DNA from 3 places in the Kitasatospora sp. MBT66 genome. Region 1 is predicted to be linked to each of the others. Evidence: riboswitches for the same ligand, from Rfam matches in the RefSeq annotation. Region 1 holds a riboswitch; each other region holds the start of a gene.
The links. Region 1 has a riboswitch for cobalamin ahead of BI06_RS01720 (CoA-acylating methylmalonate-semialdehyde dehydrogenase). Riboswitches for the same ligand answer to the same signal wherever they lie in the genome.
Positions count from the first base shown of each region.

Region 2: it holds a riboswitch for cobalamin, as region 1 does, so the genes downstream of both, BI06_RS54660 (prenyltransferase/squalene oxidase repeat-containing protein) here and BI06_RS01720 (CoA-acylating methylmalonate-semialdehyde dehydrogenase) in region 1, are expected to answer to the same signal.
Region 3: it holds a riboswitch for cobalamin, as region 1 does, so the genes downstream of both, BI06_RS25010 (HoxN/HupN/NixA family nickel/cobalt transporter) here and BI06_RS01720 (CoA-acylating methylmalonate-semialdehyde dehydrogenase) in region 1, are expected to answer to the same signal.

Region 1 is NZ_JAIY01000002.1:63,297-69,310, forward strand. It holds gene BI06_RS01710 (APC family permease) at 1-1,378, shown strand, start outside; gene BI06_RS01715 (amidohydrolase) at 1,508-3,145, shown strand; cobalamin riboswitch at 3,278-3,469, shown strand; gene BI06_RS01720 (CoA-acylating methylmalonate-semialdehyde dehydrogenase) at 3,734-5,233, shown strand; gene BI06_RS01725 (acyl-CoA dehydrogenase family protein) at 5,230-6,014, shown strand, end outside.
Region 2 is NZ_JAIY01000003.1:841,568-847,581, forward strand. It holds gene BI06_RS05790 (M4 family metallopeptidase) at 1-1,808, shown strand, start outside; cobalamin riboswitch at 2,035-2,174, shown strand; gene BI06_RS54660 (prenyltransferase/squalene oxidase repeat-containing protein) at 2,281-3,408, shown strand; gene BI06_RS05800 (hypothetical protein) at 3,464-3,934, shown strand; gene BI06_RS05805 (hypothetical protein) at 4,047-4,739, opposite strand; gene BI06_RS05810 (D-isomer specific 2-hydroxyacid dehydrogenase family protein) at 4,947-6,014, opposite strand, start outside.
Region 3 is NZ_JAIY01000010.1:91,250-97,263, forward strand. It holds gene BI06_RS25000 (DUF2075 domain-containing protein) at 1-1,373, opposite strand, end outside; gene BI06_RS25005 (DUF2075 domain-containing protein) at 1,539-3,398, shown strand; gene BI06_RS25010 (HoxN/HupN/NixA family nickel/cobalt transporter) at 3,470-4,621, opposite strand; cobalamin riboswitch at 4,653-4,846, opposite strand; partial or broken gene BI06_RS25015 (ArsR/SmtB family transcription factor) at 4,930-5,265, shown strand; gene BI06_RS25020 (Fpg/Nei family DNA glycosylase) at 5,405-6,014, opposite strand, start outside.

The DNA of each region.
Region 1 (6,014 bases):
GACCAGCAGTATCGGCATCGGCCTCGGCCTGATGGCCGGCGTCGTCGGGCTCCACCTCCCCGCGATCATGCTGCTGGCGTTCCTCCCCGTGCTGGCCATCGCCGGCGGCTACGGGCGGCTGAACCGCTCGGAGCCGGACGCCGGCAGCAGCTACAGCTGGGTGGGCCGCACGCTCAACCCCTGGCTCGGCTTCCTCACCGGCTGGGTGAACACCGTCGGCACCGTGGTGTTCATGGCCTACACCACCACCGTGACCGGCTCCTCGATCGTCCAGCTCCTCGACGAGGCGCACCTGCGCAGCGTCGCCGGGCTGCGGCTGGACGCCGACTCGACCGTGCAGTGCACCCTGATCGGCCTGGTCGTCCTGGTCGCCGCCGCGCTGGTCGCGGTGCGCGGTCTCGGCCTGGCGGCGCGGCTGCAGAAGGCGCTGCTGGTGTTCGAGTACGCCGTCCTGCTCGGCTTCTGCGGCTACGGGCTGTTCGCCGGCGACCAGCCGTTCTCGCTCGACTGGTTCAACCCGTTCGCGATCCCCTCCTTCGACGCGCTGGCCCAGGGCATGGTGCTCGCGGTGTTCTGCTACTGGGGCTTCGAGTCGGTGTTCAGCGTCGGCGAGGAGGTCCACGACCCCCGGGACGCCTCCCGCGCCGGCACCCTCGCCCTGGTCGTGATGCTGCTGCTGTTCCTGCTCGCCGGCACCGCCTTCCAGCGGGTGCTGCCGCTGGACGAGCTGGCGGACAACGGCGCGCACGGCCTGACGTACTTCGGCGCCCGGCTCGCCGACCAGCCGCTGGCCGCGCTGCCGCTGATCGCGCTGATGTTCTCCGCGGTGGCCTCGCTGCAGTCCTCGGTGATCCCCACCGCCCGCGGGCTGTTCGCGATGGGCCGGGACGGCGTGCTCGGCCCGGTCTGGACGAAGCTGCACCCCAAGCACCGGACGCCCGCGGTCGGCACCCTGCTGATCACCGCGGTCGCGGTGGCGCTGGCACTGTGCTCGATCGTCATCCCGACCGTCAACGACCTCATCTCGGCCGCCGTCAACGCGATCGGCATCATCGTCGCCCTCTACTACGCGCTCACCGCGGTCGCGGCCGCCGTCCGGTTCCGCCACCTGCTGCGCACCGACCTGCTGGAGGGGCTGCGCGCGGTGGTCGGCCCGCTGCTCGGCGCGGCGGTCCTGCTGGTCGTCGGCGGCTACCTCACCTGGACCTTCTACGACTCCGCCGACCACTTCGAACTCTCCGCCGACAACGGCTGGTTCGAGCTCACCGTCGTGGTACTGATGATCGTCACCGGGCTGCCGGCGGCGGCCTGGGCGCGCTGGCGGCGGCGCTCGGCGTACTTCCTCGGCGAGGCCGCGGGTACACCCGGGAAGGTCTGAGGGCGACCGACGGCGCGGGTCCGGTGCACCCCCACACACCGGACCCGCGCTCTGCCGCCGCACCGGGCACACGACACAGGACACACGGCACCCCGCACACCCGCACCACCCGAGAACGGAGCACCACCCATGACCAAGGCCGATCTGGTCTTCACCCGCGGCCCCGTGCACACCGGCGACGCCGCCCGCACCCGGGCGACCGGTCTGGCCGTCACCGGCGGACGGATCACCGCCGTCGGCCACGACGAGGTCCGGGACCTGATCGGCCCGGACACCGAGGTCGTCGACCTCTCCGGCAAGCTGCTGCTGCCGGGCTTCCAGGACGCGCACATCCACGCCGTCTTCGGCGGCACCGAGTTGGCGGTCTGCGACCTCACCGGCACCGTCGGCGTGGCCGACTACCTGGAGCGGATCCGCGCCTACGCCGACGCCAACCCCGAGCAGGAGTGGATCACCGGCAGCGGCTGGTCGATGGAGAGCTTCGAGGGCGGCCTGCCGACCCGGCAACTGCTCGACTCCGCCGTCCCGGACCGTCCGGTCTACCTCACCAACCGGGACCACCACGGCGCCTGGGCCAACACCCGGGCGCTGGAACTCGCCGGCGTCGACCGCGACACCCCCGACCCGGCGGACGGCCGGATCGAGCGCGAGGCCGACGGCACCCCGAGCGGGGTGCTCCAGGAGGGCGCCACCGGCCTGGTGGCCCGGCTGGTGCCGCCGATCACCGCCGCCGACCGGCTGGAGGGGCTGCTGCGGGCGCAGCGGCTGCTGCACTCGCTCGGCATCACCGGCTGGCAGGACGCGCTGCTCGGCGAGTTCAACGGCCAGCCGGACCCGTCGGACGCCTATCTGGCGGCCGCGCGCTCCGGTGCGCTGACCGCCCGGGTGAACGGCGCGCTCTGGTGGGAGCGCGAGCGGGGCGCCGAGCAGATCGCCGAACTCGTCGAGCGCCGCGCCGAGTCCGCCCACGGCAGGTTCCGGGCCGGCTCGGTGAAGATCATGCAGGACGGCATCGCGGAGAACTTCACCGCCGCGATGACCAGCCCCTATCTGGACGGCTGCGGCTGCGCCACCGCCAACTCCGGCCTCAGCTTCGTCGATCCGCTCGCCCTGCGCGAGTACGTGACCGCACTCGACGCGCTGGACTTCCAGGTGCACTTCCACGCCCTCGGCGACCGGGCAGTGCGCGAGGCGCTGGACGCGGTCGAGGCCGCCCGTGCCGCCAACGGCCGGCGCGACACCCGCCACCACCTCGCCCACCTCCAGGTGGTCCACCCGGACGACCTGCCCCGGTTCGCCCGGCTCGGCGCGATCGCCAACATCCAGCCGCTGTGGGCGGCGCACGAGCCGCAGATGGACGAGCTGACCATCCCCTTCCTCGGCCCGGAGCGCGCCGCCTGGCAGTACCCGTTCGGCGCGCTGCTGCGGGCCGGGGCCACCCTGGCGGCGGGCAGCGACTGGCCGGTGAGCAGCCCGGACCCGCTGGCCGGTCTGCACGTCGCGGTCAACCGGCGGGAGCCGGAGGCCGAGGACGACCGGGTGTTCCTGCCCGAGCAGCGGCTCGACCTGGCCTCGGCGATCGCCGCTTACACGGCGGGCACCGCCCATGTGAACGGGCACGACGACGCCGGGGTGCTCGCGCCCGGTCTGCTGGCCGACCTGGTCGTCCTGGACCGCGACATCCTCACCGGCCCGCCCGAGGAGATCGCCTCCGCCCGGGTGCTGCGCACCTATGTCGGGGGCGAGCTGGTCCACGCCGCCGAGTGAAGACGCTTCCTGGTGAGGCTGTCTGACGTCGCGTCGACTGCCGTCCGGGCCCCGGGGTGCTCCCCGGGGCCCGTCGCGTTCCCGGTGGTGCGTGCTCCGACGCGCCCGGACGGCAAGGGGCTCTGGACTTACTAGGACGTCCAACTATATGGTCGGAACAGGTCCGCGGTGTCAGGGAAGCCGGTGAAAGTCCGGCACGGTCCCGCCACTGTGACCGGGGAGTTCGTCCTCGCAGGAGTTCGGCCACTGGCAGCCAGCCGGGAAGGCCCGGGGGCGCGCGTCGATCCGGGAGTCAGGATACCGGCCGCGGAAGGTCCGTGTTTTCCACGAGGATGGAGACGACACGCATGAATCCGGGCTGCTCGCGTTCCACCGCCCCCGGCTCTGCCGTGCCGACGAACCCCGGGGCGCACCCGCGCTGACGGTTCGTCCGCCGCCGCCGTCCTGCCGCCGGGTGCACCACCGTGCGCCCGCGCACCGGCGCGGCCTCCACTCCTCCTCTCCCCATCCTGACGAGAGAAGGAATCAATGCTCCCCGACCCGACCACCCCCGAGTCGACCACCCCCGAGTCGATCGTCCCCGAGTCGATCGTCCCCGAACTCACCCACTTCGTCGGCGGCAAGCGCACCGCCGGCACCTCCGGCCGCTTCGGCGACGTCCACGACCCCAACACCGGCCGCGTCCAGGCCCGGGTGCCGCTCGCGAGCCGCGCCGAGGTCGAGGCCGTGATCGCCGACGCGGCGCAGGCCCAGCCCGCGTGGGCGGCCTGGAACCCGCAGCGCCGGGCCCGGGTGCTGCTGCGCTTCCTCCAACTCGTCGAGCAGGAGCGGGAATCGCTCGCCCGGCTGCTCTCCGCCGAGCACGGCAAGACCGTCGCCGACGCCCACGGGGACCTCCAGCGCGGCCTGGAGGTGGTCGAGTTCGCGGCCGGGATCCCGCACCTGCTCAAGGGCGAGTTCACCGACAACGCCGGCACCGGCATCGACGTGTACTCGATGCGCCAGCCGCTCGGCGTGGTCGCCGGCATCACCCCGTTCAACTTCCCCGCGATGATCCCGCTCTGGAAGGCCGCACCCGCGCTGGCCTGCGGCAACGCCTTCGTGCTCAAGCCCTCCGAGCGCGACCCCTCGGTGCCGCTGCGGCTCGCCGAACTGTTCCTGGAGGCCGGACTGCCGCCCGGCGTGCTGAACGTGGTGAACGGCGGCAAGGAGGCCGTCGACACCCTGCTGGAGGATCCCCGGGTGCAGGCGGTCGGCTTCGTCGGCTCCACCCCGATCGCCCAGTACGTCTACGCGACCGCGGCCGCCCACGGCAAGCGCGCCCAGTGCTTCGGCGGCGCCAAGAACCACATGATCGTGATGCCCGACGCCGACCTCGACCAGGCGGCGGACGCGCTGGTCGGCGCCGGCTACGGCTCGGCGGGCGAGCGCTGCATGGCGATCTCGGTGGCCGTCCCGGTCGGCGAGGAGACCGCCGACGCCCTGGTGGCCAAGCTGGTCGAGCGGATCGGCGCGCTGAAGGTCGGCCGCTCGGACGACCCCGCTGCGGACTTCGGCCCGCTGGTCGGCCGGGACGCGCTGGAGCGGGTCCGCGGCTACCTGGACCTCGGGGTCGAGGAGGGCGCCGAACTCGTCGTCGACGGACGCGACTTCCGGCTGGAGGGCCACGAGGAGGGCTTCTTCCTCGGCCCCTCGCTGTTCGACCGGGTGACGCCGGGGATGCGCATCCACCGCGAGGAGATCTTCGGCCCGGTGCTGAGCGTGGTCCGCGCCGCCGACTACGAGGAAGCCCTGCGCCTGCCCAGCGAGCACGAGTTCGGCAACGGCGTGGCCATCTACACCCGCGACGGAGACACCGCCCGCGACTTCACCCGCCGGGTCAACACCGGCATGGTCGGCGTCAACGTGCCGATCCCGGTGCCGATCGCCTACCACACCTTCGGCGGCTGGAAGCGCTCCGGTTTCGGCGACCTCAACCAGCACGGCCCGGACTCGATCCGCTTCTACACCCGCACCCGCACGGTGACCTCGCGCTGGCCCTCCGGGGTCAAGGAAGGCGCCAGCTTCACCATGCCGACGATGGGATGAGCGCCGTGCACGATCTCACCGACGACCAGCGCGCGATCGCCGCGACCACCAGGGCCTTCGCCGACGAGCACCTCGCCCCGAACGCCGTGGAGTGGGACCACACCAAGCACTTCCCGGTCGACGTGCTGCGCAAGGCCGGCGAACTCGGCCTGGCCGGCGTCTACGTGCGGGAGGAGTCCGGCGGCTCCGGCCTCACCCGCCGCGACGGCGCGGTCGCCTTCGAGGCCCTCGCCACCGGCTGCCCGTCCATCGCCGCCTACCTCTCCATCCACAACATGGTCGCCTGGATGGTCGACCGCCACGGCGACGACGCCCAGCGCGCCCGCTGGCTGCCCCGGCTCTGCACGGCCGAGGACCTCGCCAGCTACTGCCTGACCGAGCCCGGCGCCGGCTCCGACGCCGCCGCGCTCACCACCCGGGCCGTCCGGGACGGCGAGCACTGGGTGCTGGACGGCGTCAAGCAGTTCATCTCCGGCGCCGGCAGCGCCCAGGTCTACCTGGTCATGGCGCGCACCGGCGGGCCCGGGCCGAAGGGCATCTCGGCCTTCCTGGTCGACCGGGACGACCCGGGCCTGTCCTTCGGCGCCAACGAGCGCAAGATGGGCTGGAACGCCCAGCCGACCCGGCAGGTGGTGCTGGACGGCGTGCGGCTGCCCGCCGACCGGCTGCTCGGCGCCGAGGGGGAGGGCTTCAGGATCGCCATGGGCGGCCTCAACGGCGGCCGCCTCGGCATCGCCGCCTGCTCGCTCGGCGGCGCCCAGAGCGCGCTGGAGCGCACCGT
Region 2 (6,014 bases), on a different contig from region 1:
CCACCGACTTCCCGGCCGCCACCGGCACCAGCGGCGCCACCGACGCCCACCTCAACGCCGCCGCCGTCTACGACTTCTACCGCGACCGCCTGGGCCGCGAAGGGATCGACGGCAAGGCCGGACCGATCGTCTCCGTCGTCAACGTCACCAGCAACGGCGCGCCCATGGACAACGCCTACTGGGACGGCACGAAGATGGTCTACGGGGGCGGCAGCGCCAAGTTCCGCCCGTTCGCCGTCGCACGCGACGTGGCCGGCCACGAGATGACGCACGGCGTCGTCAAGTACACCGCGGACTTCGTCGACCTCGGCCAGTCCGGTGCCCTCAACGAGGCCGTCGCCGACTACTTCGGCAACGCCATCGAGGTGACCGGCCGAGGCATCCCGATGACCGACCCCAGGGCGGCGCTGCTCGGCGAGGACCTCTGCCGCACCGGCACCCCCGAGGCCTGCGCCGGCCGCCGGCTGGACGACCGCCGCACCACCGTCGCGGACTACGTCGGGGCGCCCGCCGGGGTCGACAGCGGCGGCATCCACATCAACTCCACCATCGTCTCCGGCGCGTTGTGGGACATCCGGCGCAGCCTCGACCCGCTGCTCGCCGACCGCCTGGTCTACCGCGCGCTCGCCGAGTACCTCACCCCGCTGGACGACTTCGTCGACGCCCGCAACGCGGTGCTCGCCGCGGGCCGCGCGCTCGGCCTCGACCGTGCCCAACTCCGCACCGTGGCCGCGGCCTTCGACGCCCACGGGATCAAGGAAGGCTGGCAGCGCCGGATCGGCGTGGACAGCCGCCCGCTGCTGCGCGAACTCTCCACCGAGAGCGTGGCACCGGATGTCGCCGCCGGCCGCTGGGTGGCGGCCACCGCGGACAAGGGCGCCAAGGGCAGCATGGCCGTCCACACGGGCGCCGTCACCGGCTCCGCCGAGCCCGTCCGGCTCAGCCCGGAGGACGGCCGCTCGCACGGCTGGCCCGCCACCGACGGCACGATCGCTGCCTGGGTGGCGATGGGACCGGGGGCCGACGGCAACTGGGGCATGGAGGTGCTGGCCCGGCCGCTCAACGGTGGGCCGGTGCGCAGCGTCCACCCCGGCGCGAACCGGTTCGTCGCCGACGTCCGGGTCTCCGGCGGTGATGTCGCCTTCCTGCTGACGGACCACGCGACCGGCCGCAGTGGGCCGGTGCTCTCCCACGCCGGGGCTCCGGTGGTGCCGATCGCGCTGCCGGAGGGCCACCGGGCCGCCGGGCTGGCCTTCCACGACGGCCTGCTCGCCTGGACCGAGAGCTGGGAGGTCGGTGAGCGGACCGTGAGTGCGCCGACCGTCTACTCGCTCGCCGCCGGCAAGGTCGTCGCCCAGTACGTGGTGGACGACGCGCACGCCGCCGGCGAGACCGCGGTCGGCAGCCTCCGACTGGCCGGCGGCCGACTGCTGTGGGTGGAGACGCCCTTCGACCGGACGAAGGGCAGCACGATCCGCTCCGGCGCGCTGGACGGCTCCGGAGCGACCGACCTCCTGCCCGCCGGTCCCCGGCCCGGCACCGGCACCGAGCCGCGCCGGATCACCGGCCTCACCGCCTCCGACCGGGCGGTCACCTTCGCCGAGGCCGCGCGGGGGGAGACCAGGAACACCGACCTGCCCAAGCTCTGGCAGCTCCCGCTCACCGGCGGCACCCCCGAGCGGATGTCCTGCAACCGGGGCGGCCAGTACTCCCCGGTGGCCGACCGGGGGACCCGGGTGGTCTGGCTGGACGCCACGGCGGGGCGCACCGATCTGGTCGTGCGCGAGCGCGCGGCCGGCACCTGCTGACCGGAGGCGGCTGCCCCGGGGTCCGCACCAGGGCTCTCGACCCCGAAGCCCGGACCCCGTCCGCCCCGGTCTCCCGCCCGGCCGCCGCATCCCTGCGGCGGTCGGGCGGGTCCCTGTCCTCACCGGGCCGCCGCGTGCCGCGTGCCGCGCGCCGTGCACGACCGGACCGGTGCGCCCCGCACCCCCGGCGGTCCGACCCCGAACCGGCCTTGACCCTCTCTCAGCCGAGCCGACATCATGAGCCGTCATGTTCTGACTCCGCCGTCGGGGGAAGTCCGGTCGAATTCCGGCGCTGACCCGCAACGGTAGGCCGCCGACGGCAGTCGGCGGCGAGCCCGAGTACCCGTCGGCGGAGGTGTGTGTCCCCTCCTCCCGTCGTGGTCTGCGGCCAGGGGCTCCCGGAGCCGTCGGGCAGCTCGCCCCGCACGGTCGCCGGTGGCCGCCCGTGCGCCCAGGCCCGGAAAGGCCTCGCATGTCCGCCTCCGCGCTCCGCCGCCGCCCGCTCCGTCTGCTCGCGATATCCGCGCTGGCCCTGACCGCCACCCTCCCGGCCGTCACCGCCGCCCAGGCCGCCACCCCGGCCCCGGCCCCCACCGCCCCGGCCTCCTCGGTCTCCTCGGCCTCCGGTGACGCCGCCACCTACCGCCCGGACGCCGCCGCGGCCGGCTGGCTGGCCCGCCAGCTCGTCAACGGCGACCACTTCGAGTCGGTCTTCGACGGCACCGCCTACCCCGACCAGGGCCTCACCATCGACGCCGTGCTCGCCTTCGCCGCCGCCGGCAGCGCCGACGAGGCCGCCGCCCGCGCCACCGCCTGGCTCGCCCGGCCCGAGATCCTGAGCGGCTACCTCGGCGACGGCACCACCGAGGCCTACGCCGGTGCCACCGCCAAGCTCCTGCTGGCCGCCGAGGTGCGCGGCACCGCCCCGTCGGCCTTCGGCGGCGTCGACCTGCCCGCCCGGCTGCGCTCCCTCCTGACGCCGAGCGGCCGATTCTCCGACCGCTCCCAGTGGGGCGACTACAGCAACGCCTTCGGCCAGTCCCTCGCCCTGATCGCCCTCCAGCGCACCCCCGGCGGGGCCCCGGCCTCCGCCGTCGACTTCCTGGCCGCCTCCCAGTGCGCCGACGGCGGCTTCCCGGTCGCCTTCGGGCAGGCCACCTGCACCGCCGACACCGACGCCACCGCACTCGCGGCCCAGGCCCTCGCCGCCACCGGCCGCAGCGCCAAGGCCAAGGCCGGCCTGGACTGGCTGACGGCCCACCAGAACACCGACGGCGGTTTCGCCGCGGCCGGTGCCACCGCCTCCAACGCCAACAGCACCGGCCTGGCCACCGCCGCCCTGCTCCCCGGCGGCCGGTTCGTCAGCGGCCTCAAGGGCTGGAGCAGCCTGGTGAAGCTCCAGCAGGGCTGCTCGGCCGATCCCGCCGTGCGCGGCGCCGTCGCCTACGACGCGAGCGGCTTCAACCCCGCCAACGCCGCCCGGGCCACCGCTCAGGCCGTCCTCGGCCTCTCCGGTCAGGGCCTCGCCGGCCTCAGCGCCCACGGCGCCCGCCCGTCCGCCCCCACCCTGGCCTGCCCGGCCCCGGCCGCGCGCCCCTGACGGTCGCCCGCCCGTGACCCCGCACCGCCGTCCGCCGCACCCGAGGAGCACCCCCATGACCACCTCCGCCCGTCCCGCCCGCCGTACCCTCGGCGCCTTCGCCGCCGCCGCGGCCCTCACCGCCGGCCTGCTCGGCGTCTCCACCGCGACCGCCCCGCCGGCCCGGGCCGCCGCCTGCTCCGGCAGCTCCGGGGTCACCGTCGTCGTCGACTTCACCGCCCTCGGTGGCGGCATCGAGACCGGCTGCGCCCCTGGGGACCCGGCCAGCGGCCTCGCCGCCCTGACCGGCGCCGGTTTCTCCTACGCCTTCCACCCGCGCTTCCCGGGCTTCGTCTGCAAGATCAACACCCTGCCGACGACCTGCACCAACCCGACCGGCACCGCCTACTGGTCGTACTGGCACGCCGCGCACGGCGGCCCGTGGTCCTACAGCAACCTCGGCGCCGGCTCCTACAACCCGGCCCCGGGCGAGGTCGAGGGCTGGTCCTTCGGTGCCGGTGCCCAGCCGGGCATCACCGCGCCCTGACCCCGGACCCGCCCGGTGGGTTCTCCGTGCGGACGCTCGGCCTGGAGATCGGCCGGCGTCCGCACGGTGTCCGTCGGGCGGGCCACGCCCCGGCGACCGGGCGGACCGTGCCCTACCGGCCGGGCGCCTTCGGGGCCTCCAGTTCCACGTGGTGGACGGTGAAGCCGCCCCGTATCACCGGGGCGAACGGGGCCGGGGCCATGCAGGTGCCGACCACCGGCTGGTAGGGCTTCTGGTCGGGACCCATGTCGAGATTGGCCACGCCCCAGGAGAAGCCGAGGCGGGCGCCGTCGCGGCCGCTGCCCCGGTAGATGCTCAGACCGATCCTCTCGTTGGCGTTCCCGGTGTCCGAGGTGGTGACGACGGCGGTCAGGGTGGCGACCGGGCCGCCGGTGCTCAGGCAGTCCACCGCGGCCTCGGCGCTGTAGACCACGCCGGTGGCGGCCACGCGGTGCGAGTAGCGGACCGTGCCGACGGCGTCGGTGGGCAGTCCGTCGGGCGCCTTGGTGCCCGGGAGCGGGCGGGAGTACGGCTTCGCCCGGGCGTCGACGGTGAACCAGATCTCGTCGTCCGGGGAGAAGGCGTACGAGACCCGGGCCTTGCCGCTGACGCTGGCCGGTCGCTCGGCCCGGCCGTCCCGGCCGTCGGGTACGGAGCTGTCCGACCCGGGGACGGACAGGGCGTCGGCGGAGGCCGGTGCGACGCCCGTGAGCGCCGCGAGGGCCAGCCCGGCGGCAGCGGTCGCCCGGGCGGTCCGGACGGCGGCACGGTTACGGGTACGAATGCTGGTACGAATGCGGAACACGGTGGGTCTCCCTCCCCGGCGGCCCGGTCGGCCGCCCTCTCGATGCCCCCAATCCTGGTCGCGGCACCCCCACCCGCACATGTGCCGATCGGCACAATTACCGAGCCCACCCGGGCGCTCCCACCCTGCCGAACGGCAGGGTCGGGACCGACGGTCCGCCAGCCGCCAGCCGCCAGCCGTCAGCCGTCAGCCGCCAGCCGCCAGCCGTCAGCCGTTCGCCACCGGAACGCCGTCCGGACGCCCGTACAGCAGCGCGGCGATGTGGTCGGCGCAGCGGACGGCGGCCTCGGCCATCGCGCTGCGGGTCATTCCCGCGACGTGCGGCGTCAGCAGGGCGTTCGGGAGTCCGAACAGCGGTGAGTCGAACGCGGCGTGCTCGTGCTCGAAGGTGTCGACGGCCGCCGCCGCGAGCGGGTGCCCGGGATCGCGCAGGGCGTCGGCCAGGGCCCGCTCGTCGACGATCCCGCCCCGGGCGGTGTTCAGCAGGATCGCCCCCGGCCGCAGCAGCGCCAGCTCACGGCGGCCGACCAGCCCCCGGGTCCGCGCGGTGAGCGGCAGGTGGACGGACACCACGTCGCTGGTCGCCAGCAGTTCGGCCAGGGAGTCCGCCCGCCGGACGCCGTCCCCCTCGGCCGGGGTGCGGCCGAGGCCCTGGACGGCCATGCCGAGGGCGCGGGCCCGTCCGGCCAGTGCTCGGCCGATCCGGCCCGGGCCGAGGATGCCGAGGGTCAGTTCGGACAGCGCCCGGGCCGGTGCCGCCGGACTGCGCCAATCACCCCGGTGCGAGGCCGTGTTGTGGCCCGCGAGGTCCCGGGTCAGGGCGAGCAGCTGGGCCAGGGCGAACTCGGCGACCGCGTCGGCGTTGGACCCGGGCGTGTGGGTGACGGCGACCCCGAGGCGGGTGGCTGCGGCGAGGTCGACGTGATCGGTGCCCGCCCCGGCCCGGCCGATCACCCGCAGCGCCCCGGTCGCGGTGCCGGCCGCCCCGGAAACGGCGGCCGCCCCGGAAACGCCGGCCGCTCCGCAAGCACCGGCCGCCCCGGAAGCGTCGGCGCCACCGGCCGTGGCGGCCAGGAACGCGGCGCGCAACGGCACCCCGGCCCGGGACTTGACGGCCTGGTGCCCGCCGTCGCGGAGGGTCTCGGCGATCAGGGCCGCCTCGTCGAAGGGGTCGAAGTCGGTGAACCCCACGCGCCCGCCCCAGGTGGCCCGCGCGCCCGCCCGGTCGGCGACCCGCCGCAGGTTCAGGGTGACCGCCAGGCCGTGGCCGAGCAG
Region 3 (6,014 bases), on a different contig from region 1:
TGCATCAGCCCGTCGGGCACCCACGGCCGCGGGCTACCGCCGTCGATGCCGAGCAGGTCCCAGACCCAGTTGCGATAGAGCGCGCTTCCGCCACAACGGTGGTACTCCGTCAGCGGATACGTCCGGTGCGGGACCTCCATCCGCTCCGCGGCCTCGACGATAAGCCGGTGAGTGCCCACCTCGTCCCGACGCAGACTCTGGGCCTCGTCGAGGAAGAACACGGTGATCCGAGCGGCGTCGATGAGTTCCTCGACCTGCGGCCGGGTGCCGGGTGGCCTCCTGCTGCCGTTCGGCCCGTCGAAGGTCGAGCGCTCGCGCAACCGGTGCGCCTCGTCGCAGAGCAGGACGTCCAGCAACGGTTCCGGCGGATCAACGAAGCCGTTGAAGAAGTGGAAGTCCCGCTTGAAGCGCGCGTCGGACATGCCCAGGTACTCCTGGAGGTTCGCCTGGAAAGCCCTCGCCCCGGTCGCGTAGCCCACCCGGTAGCGGTCGTTGAGCAGGCGGTTGCGCAGTTCGAGCGCAATGGCACTCTTTCCCGTCCCGGCCCCGCCGGTGACGACGATCACGTGCTTGCCCCGCTCGTCCCGGTCGTAGATCCGGGTGAGCGTCCGCAGCACGTCGTCCACCACGGTCTGCTGCGCCCCGCGCAGCGTGAACACCGTGTCCTCCCCGCGCGACTTCATCATCGCTTCCAGCAGCGGTGTGTTGCGGATACCGATGCGGTCGATCATGCGCTCGGCGGCTGCCTCGGTGTCACCGGCGGCGAAGCGCTGGAGCAGCAGTCGACGGAGGTCGTCCCGACTGTCCGAGGTGAAGCACAGCCCGTCACTCCCAGTGGCCTCCGGAGCGTTGAGCAGGTCGGCGACCTGCTCGTCCTCGGCGTTGTGCAGGTAGGAGAACCCGGCGATCTCGATCGTCAGTCCGTGCAGGATCCCTCCAGGACCCGTGAGGAACCGGTACGACCGACGGACCTGCTGGACCGGGTGCCCCTTGGGCTTCCTGATCCCCGGCACCTCGTACTTGGCCGGATCGGCCTCGCTGCGGACCGCCTCGCGCCACTGCTTGAGCTCCACGATCAACACCGAGTCACGGTCGGTGTCCGGGAACCGGCCGACCAACAGGACGTCCATGGGCGGTACCTCGGAACCGTCAAGTGCCTTCGGCTGGTACTCCACGAACATCCGGACATCGCCGCGGTCGACCTCGACCAGATCGCGAGCGAGTTCGATCAGACTGGCCTGCCAGGCACGCTCGTCCCCGGGACCGGCGAGCCTGTCCCGGAACACCAGGTGCCGCTGCGAGAGGTGACTGATGAGCAGCCCGCGCTCGTGCAGGCGCAGCAGGTCGCGGGCGGGGAGCTGAAGCAGGAGCACGAAGGAGCCACCAGGAGACAGGAGGGACGCTCGGGCGCGGGACGGCGTCATGGTACGCGGCCGAACCAGCGAGCGGAACAGCGGATGCCGGGTCTCCCCGGGCCCTGGGGCATGTCAGTGGCCCGCGTTAGGGTGGCCCCGATTCGTACTGCCTGGGGGGAAGCCTTGCTGTTCCGTGCCACCGCTGACGCCGTCACCGTCGAGCACCGTGCCGGAGCGCTCGCCGCGCGTCTGGCCGAACAGTTCTTCCATTCCTACGGTCACCGGCCGACGGCATCCGAGGTCCGTTCCTGGGAGCGCAGTCTGCCGGTGCTCGCGGCGACGCTGCGGGAAGCGGGCCTGGGCGACGTCGAGATGCTGATCGAGTACGCCCTCCCGCTCAGCAGCAAGCGGGCGGACGTCGTCCTCGCCGGCACCCACCCGGTGACCGGCGAACCGTCCTACGTGGTCGTGGAGCTGAAGCAGTGGTCCGGCGCCGAGCCCGAGGACGGCGCGCCCGCGCTCTGCCGTGTCGACGCGTACCCGCGCCCGGTGCTCAACCCGGTCGAGCAGGTCCGCGACTACGTCCGCTATCTCTGCGACTTCAACGGCGCCCTCGACGGGCGCGAGCACCTGGTCGCGGGGGTGGCGTTCCTCCACAACGCGACCGAGTTCGGTGTGTCCGGGCTCTACGAGGTGGAGCAGAACCAGCAGGGGCGGCTGTTCACCGGGGAGCGCAGGGAGCGGCTGATCGACCACCTCCGCACCCTGCTCGCCCCGGGGCCGGGTTCCGCCGCCGGCGACGCCCTGCGCGCGGGCCGGATCCAGCCGTCCCGGCAGCTGATGGCCGTCGCCGCCGCCGAGGTCCGCGAGCGGGAGCACTTCATCCTCCTGAAGGAGCAGCGCGAGGCGTTCGAGCTGGTGATGCGCGCGGTCCGCAAGGCCCGGCAGTCGGACCACAAGGAGGTCGTGGTGATCACCGGCGGGCCGGGCAGCGGGAAGAGCGTGATCGCCCTCTCGCTGTTGGGCGAGCTCTACCGGGACGGCCACCGCGCGCTGCACGCGACGGGCTCCCAGTCCTTCACGAAGACGATGCGCAAGGTCGCGGGCGCGCGCAAGCCCGAGGTCCAGCAGCTGTTCAAGTACTTCAACAGCTTCATGACGGCCGATAGGAACGGTCTCGACGTGCTCGTCTGCGACGAGGCCCACCGGATCCGTCTGACCTCGGCGAACCGTTGGACCAAGGCCGCGAACCGCACGGGCAAGCCCCAGATCGACGAGCTGATCGACGCCGCGAGGGTGCCGGTGTTCCTGCTGGACGAGCACCAGGTTGTGCGCCCGGGTGAGATGGGCACGGTCGACGAGATCCGGAAGGCCGCGGCGGACAAGGGGCTGTCCTGTCAGGTCGTTCCGCTCGACGGCCAGTTCCGTTGCGGCGGCAGCGAGGCCTACCTGCGCTGGGTGGTACGGCTGCTGGGCCTGCAGGACGAGCAGCCGGCCGTCTGGGAGCCGGACGGCCGGATGGAGCTCCAGGTCGTCGACTCACCGCTGGAGCTGGAGCTGCTGCTGCAGACCCGGAACGCGGAAGGGTTCGGTGCCCGGATGTCGGCCGGGTACTGCTGGAAGTGGACCACGAAGCCGAAGCCGGGCGAGCCCCTCCCCCAGGACGTGGTCATCGGCGACTGGTCCCGGCCGTGGAACGTCCACGGCGACTCGGCGGTGGACGGAGCCCCGCCGTCCGCGCTCTGGGCCACCGATCCGGGCGGCTTCGGGCAGGTCGGCTGCGTGTACACGGCCCAGGGTTTCGAGTACGACTGGAGCGGCGTGATCCTCGGCCCGGACCTCGTGTGGCGGCAGGATCGCTGGGTGACCGACCGGACGGCGTCCAAGGACCCGGTGTTCACGCGGTCCACGCCCGATACCGAGGTCGACCGGCTGATCCGGAACACCTACAAGGTGCTCCTGACCCGCGGGATGATCGGCACCGTGATCACCTCCACCGACGCGGAGACCCGCGCCAAGCTCCGCGAGTTCGCGGGCGGCTGAGCCCGTCGGGCCTGTGCGGGAAGTCGGTCGGTCCGACTTCCCGCACAGGCCCGCCGGTGAGCCGGGCGGGACTACTCGGCGCCGCCGACGGGCGCCGAACCGGGCGCCGAACCGGGGGCGGCAGGGGCGGCCCACTTCTGCTCGACGCCGGCGAGGCGCCAGTAGGCGATGGCGGCGCCCCAGACGACGACGAACAGGCCGACGATGGCGTAGCCGACGTTGTCCAGGGTGATGTCCGCGATCCAGCCGGTCACCGGGTCGGTGAGGTCCAGCTTCTCGTGCAGGACGCCGACGAGTTCGATGGTCCCGATGATGAACGCCACCGCGATGGACAGTCCGGTGATGGTCAGGTTGTAGTAGACCTTGCGCACCGGGTTGGAGAACGCCCACTGGTAGGCGAAGTTCATGAAGGTGCCGTCCAGGGTGTCGAACAGACTCATGCCGGCCGCGAACAGCAGCGGCAGGCAGACGATCGCGTACCAGGGCAGGCCGGAGGCCGCGCCGGAGCCGGCCATCACCATCAGGGTGACCTCGGTCGCGGTGTCGAAGCCCAGGCCGAGCACCATGCCGACCGGGAACATCTGGCCGGGGCGGGTGATCGAGCGGGTGGCCCGGTTCAGCACCCGGGCCAGCAGGCCGCGCGAGTTGAGGTGGTCCTCCAGCTCGGCCTCGTCGAACCGGCCCTCCCGCATCGAGCGGAAGACCTTGAGGATGCCGAACAGCGCGGCCAGGTTGAGCGCGCCGATCAGGTAGAGGAAGGCCCCGGAGGCCGAGGTGCCGACCACGCCCAGCCACTGGTGGGTGGTGGACTCGTCGTCCATCAGGGTGCTGGCCAGTTGCGCGCCGCCCGCCACCAGGGCGGCCATCAGGACCACCATCGAGGAGTGTCCGAGCGCGAACCAGAAGCCGACCGAGACCGGCCGCTTGCCGTCCGCCATCAGCTTCCGGGTGGTGTTGTCGATCACCGCGATGTGGTCGGCGTCGAAGGCGTGCCGCATGCCGAGGGTGTAGGCGGTGATGCCCAGGCCCACCCCGAAGACCTGGGTGCCCACCTCGTACTTCTCCGGCGCGACCAGGAAGATCAGCGTTCCGAAGGCCACCACGTGCATGGCCAGGATCACGGCCATCAGGCCGGCGGTCCGTACGGTGTCCTCCCGCCGCCATCGGAAGGTGGGCAGGGCGGTGGGCGCCGCCGGGGCGGCGACGGTTTCGGGCAGGGTCATCCTGGGATCACGCTCCAGCACCTCGTGGAAATACTTCGTGAGATGCCGCGGCCGGTCTCCTGGCTGACGGGGCTCCCGTACCCGCCTTCCCAGACGCGCGAGGCGCCCAGTGGCGACATGGGTACGGACACTTCCCCCCGATCACAGTGGCGAGGGCCGCTCCGGACTGGGACCCCTGGGGGTCTGTCACCGGTCTTCCCGAGCACCACGGCGGGCAACACCGTAGGGGGCGGGCGGTGACCCTTGCAAGGCTGCGCACCTGCGCAGGTGTCCAGGATCACAGCGTCCCGCCTGCGAGAATGGCCCGTATGCATCTCGTACCGGCCGACCGCGCGGGCCACCGCACCATCGACGGGCACCGGGTCTGCGAGGCCATCGCGGCGATCGGCGACACCGCCCACGTCCGCTCCTGGGCCGAGCGCTTCTCGCTGCTCGCCGACCCCGGCCGCCTCGCCCTGCTGCTCGCGCTGCACCGCACCGGGCCGCTCGCCGTCACCGACCTGGCGGTCGCCACCGGCATGCGCGACCCCGCCGTCTCCCAGGCCCTGCGGCTGCTCCGGACGGCCGGGGTGGTGACCGGCGAGAAGGAGGGACGTGTCGTGCGCTACCGGCTCGTGGACGCGAACCTGCGCCCCCTGCTGGACGCGTGCGCCGTCGACTCCCCCGAGCACCACGAGCACGACGAGCACCCGGAGCACCCCGAGCACCCGGAACGCCCAGGGCACGACGAGCACCCCGAGCACGACGCGGCCACCGGCTGAGCCGGCCCGGTCAGCGGCCCGGTCAGCGGGCCGGGGTACCCGCCGGCTGGCAGGACGGGCACCAGAACAGATTGCGGGAGGCGTGCTCCTCCGCCCGGACCTCGGTGGCGCAGACCAGGCACGGCATCCCGGCCCGCCGGTAGACGTACACCTCGCCGCCGTGGTCGTCGACCCGCGGCGGGCGGCCCATCGCCTCGGGGGTGTGCTCGGGGCGCACGGTGTCGATGCGGCCCGCGCCGGCGCCCTCGCGCATCAGCGCGACCAGGTCGGCCCAGATCGCGTCCCACTCGGCCCGGAGCAGCTCGCGGCCCGTCCGGTGCGGATCGATGCCGTGCCGGAACAGCACCTCGGCGCGGTAGACGTTCCCCACCCCGGCCAGCACCTTCTGGTCCATCAGCAGGGCGGCGACCGTCGTCCGGCTGGCCGCCATCCGCCGCCAGGCGGCCTCCGGGTCGGCGTCGGCGCGCAGCGGGTCGGGGCCGAGCCTGGCGGCCACCGCGGCCTTCTCGGCGCCGGTGATCAGCGCGCAGGTGTTGGGGCCGCGCAGATCGGCGACGTGCTCGTCGTTCTCCAACCGCAGCCGGACCAGCCCGACCGGCGCCGGCACCGGGCCGTCGCCGATCGCGGCGAAG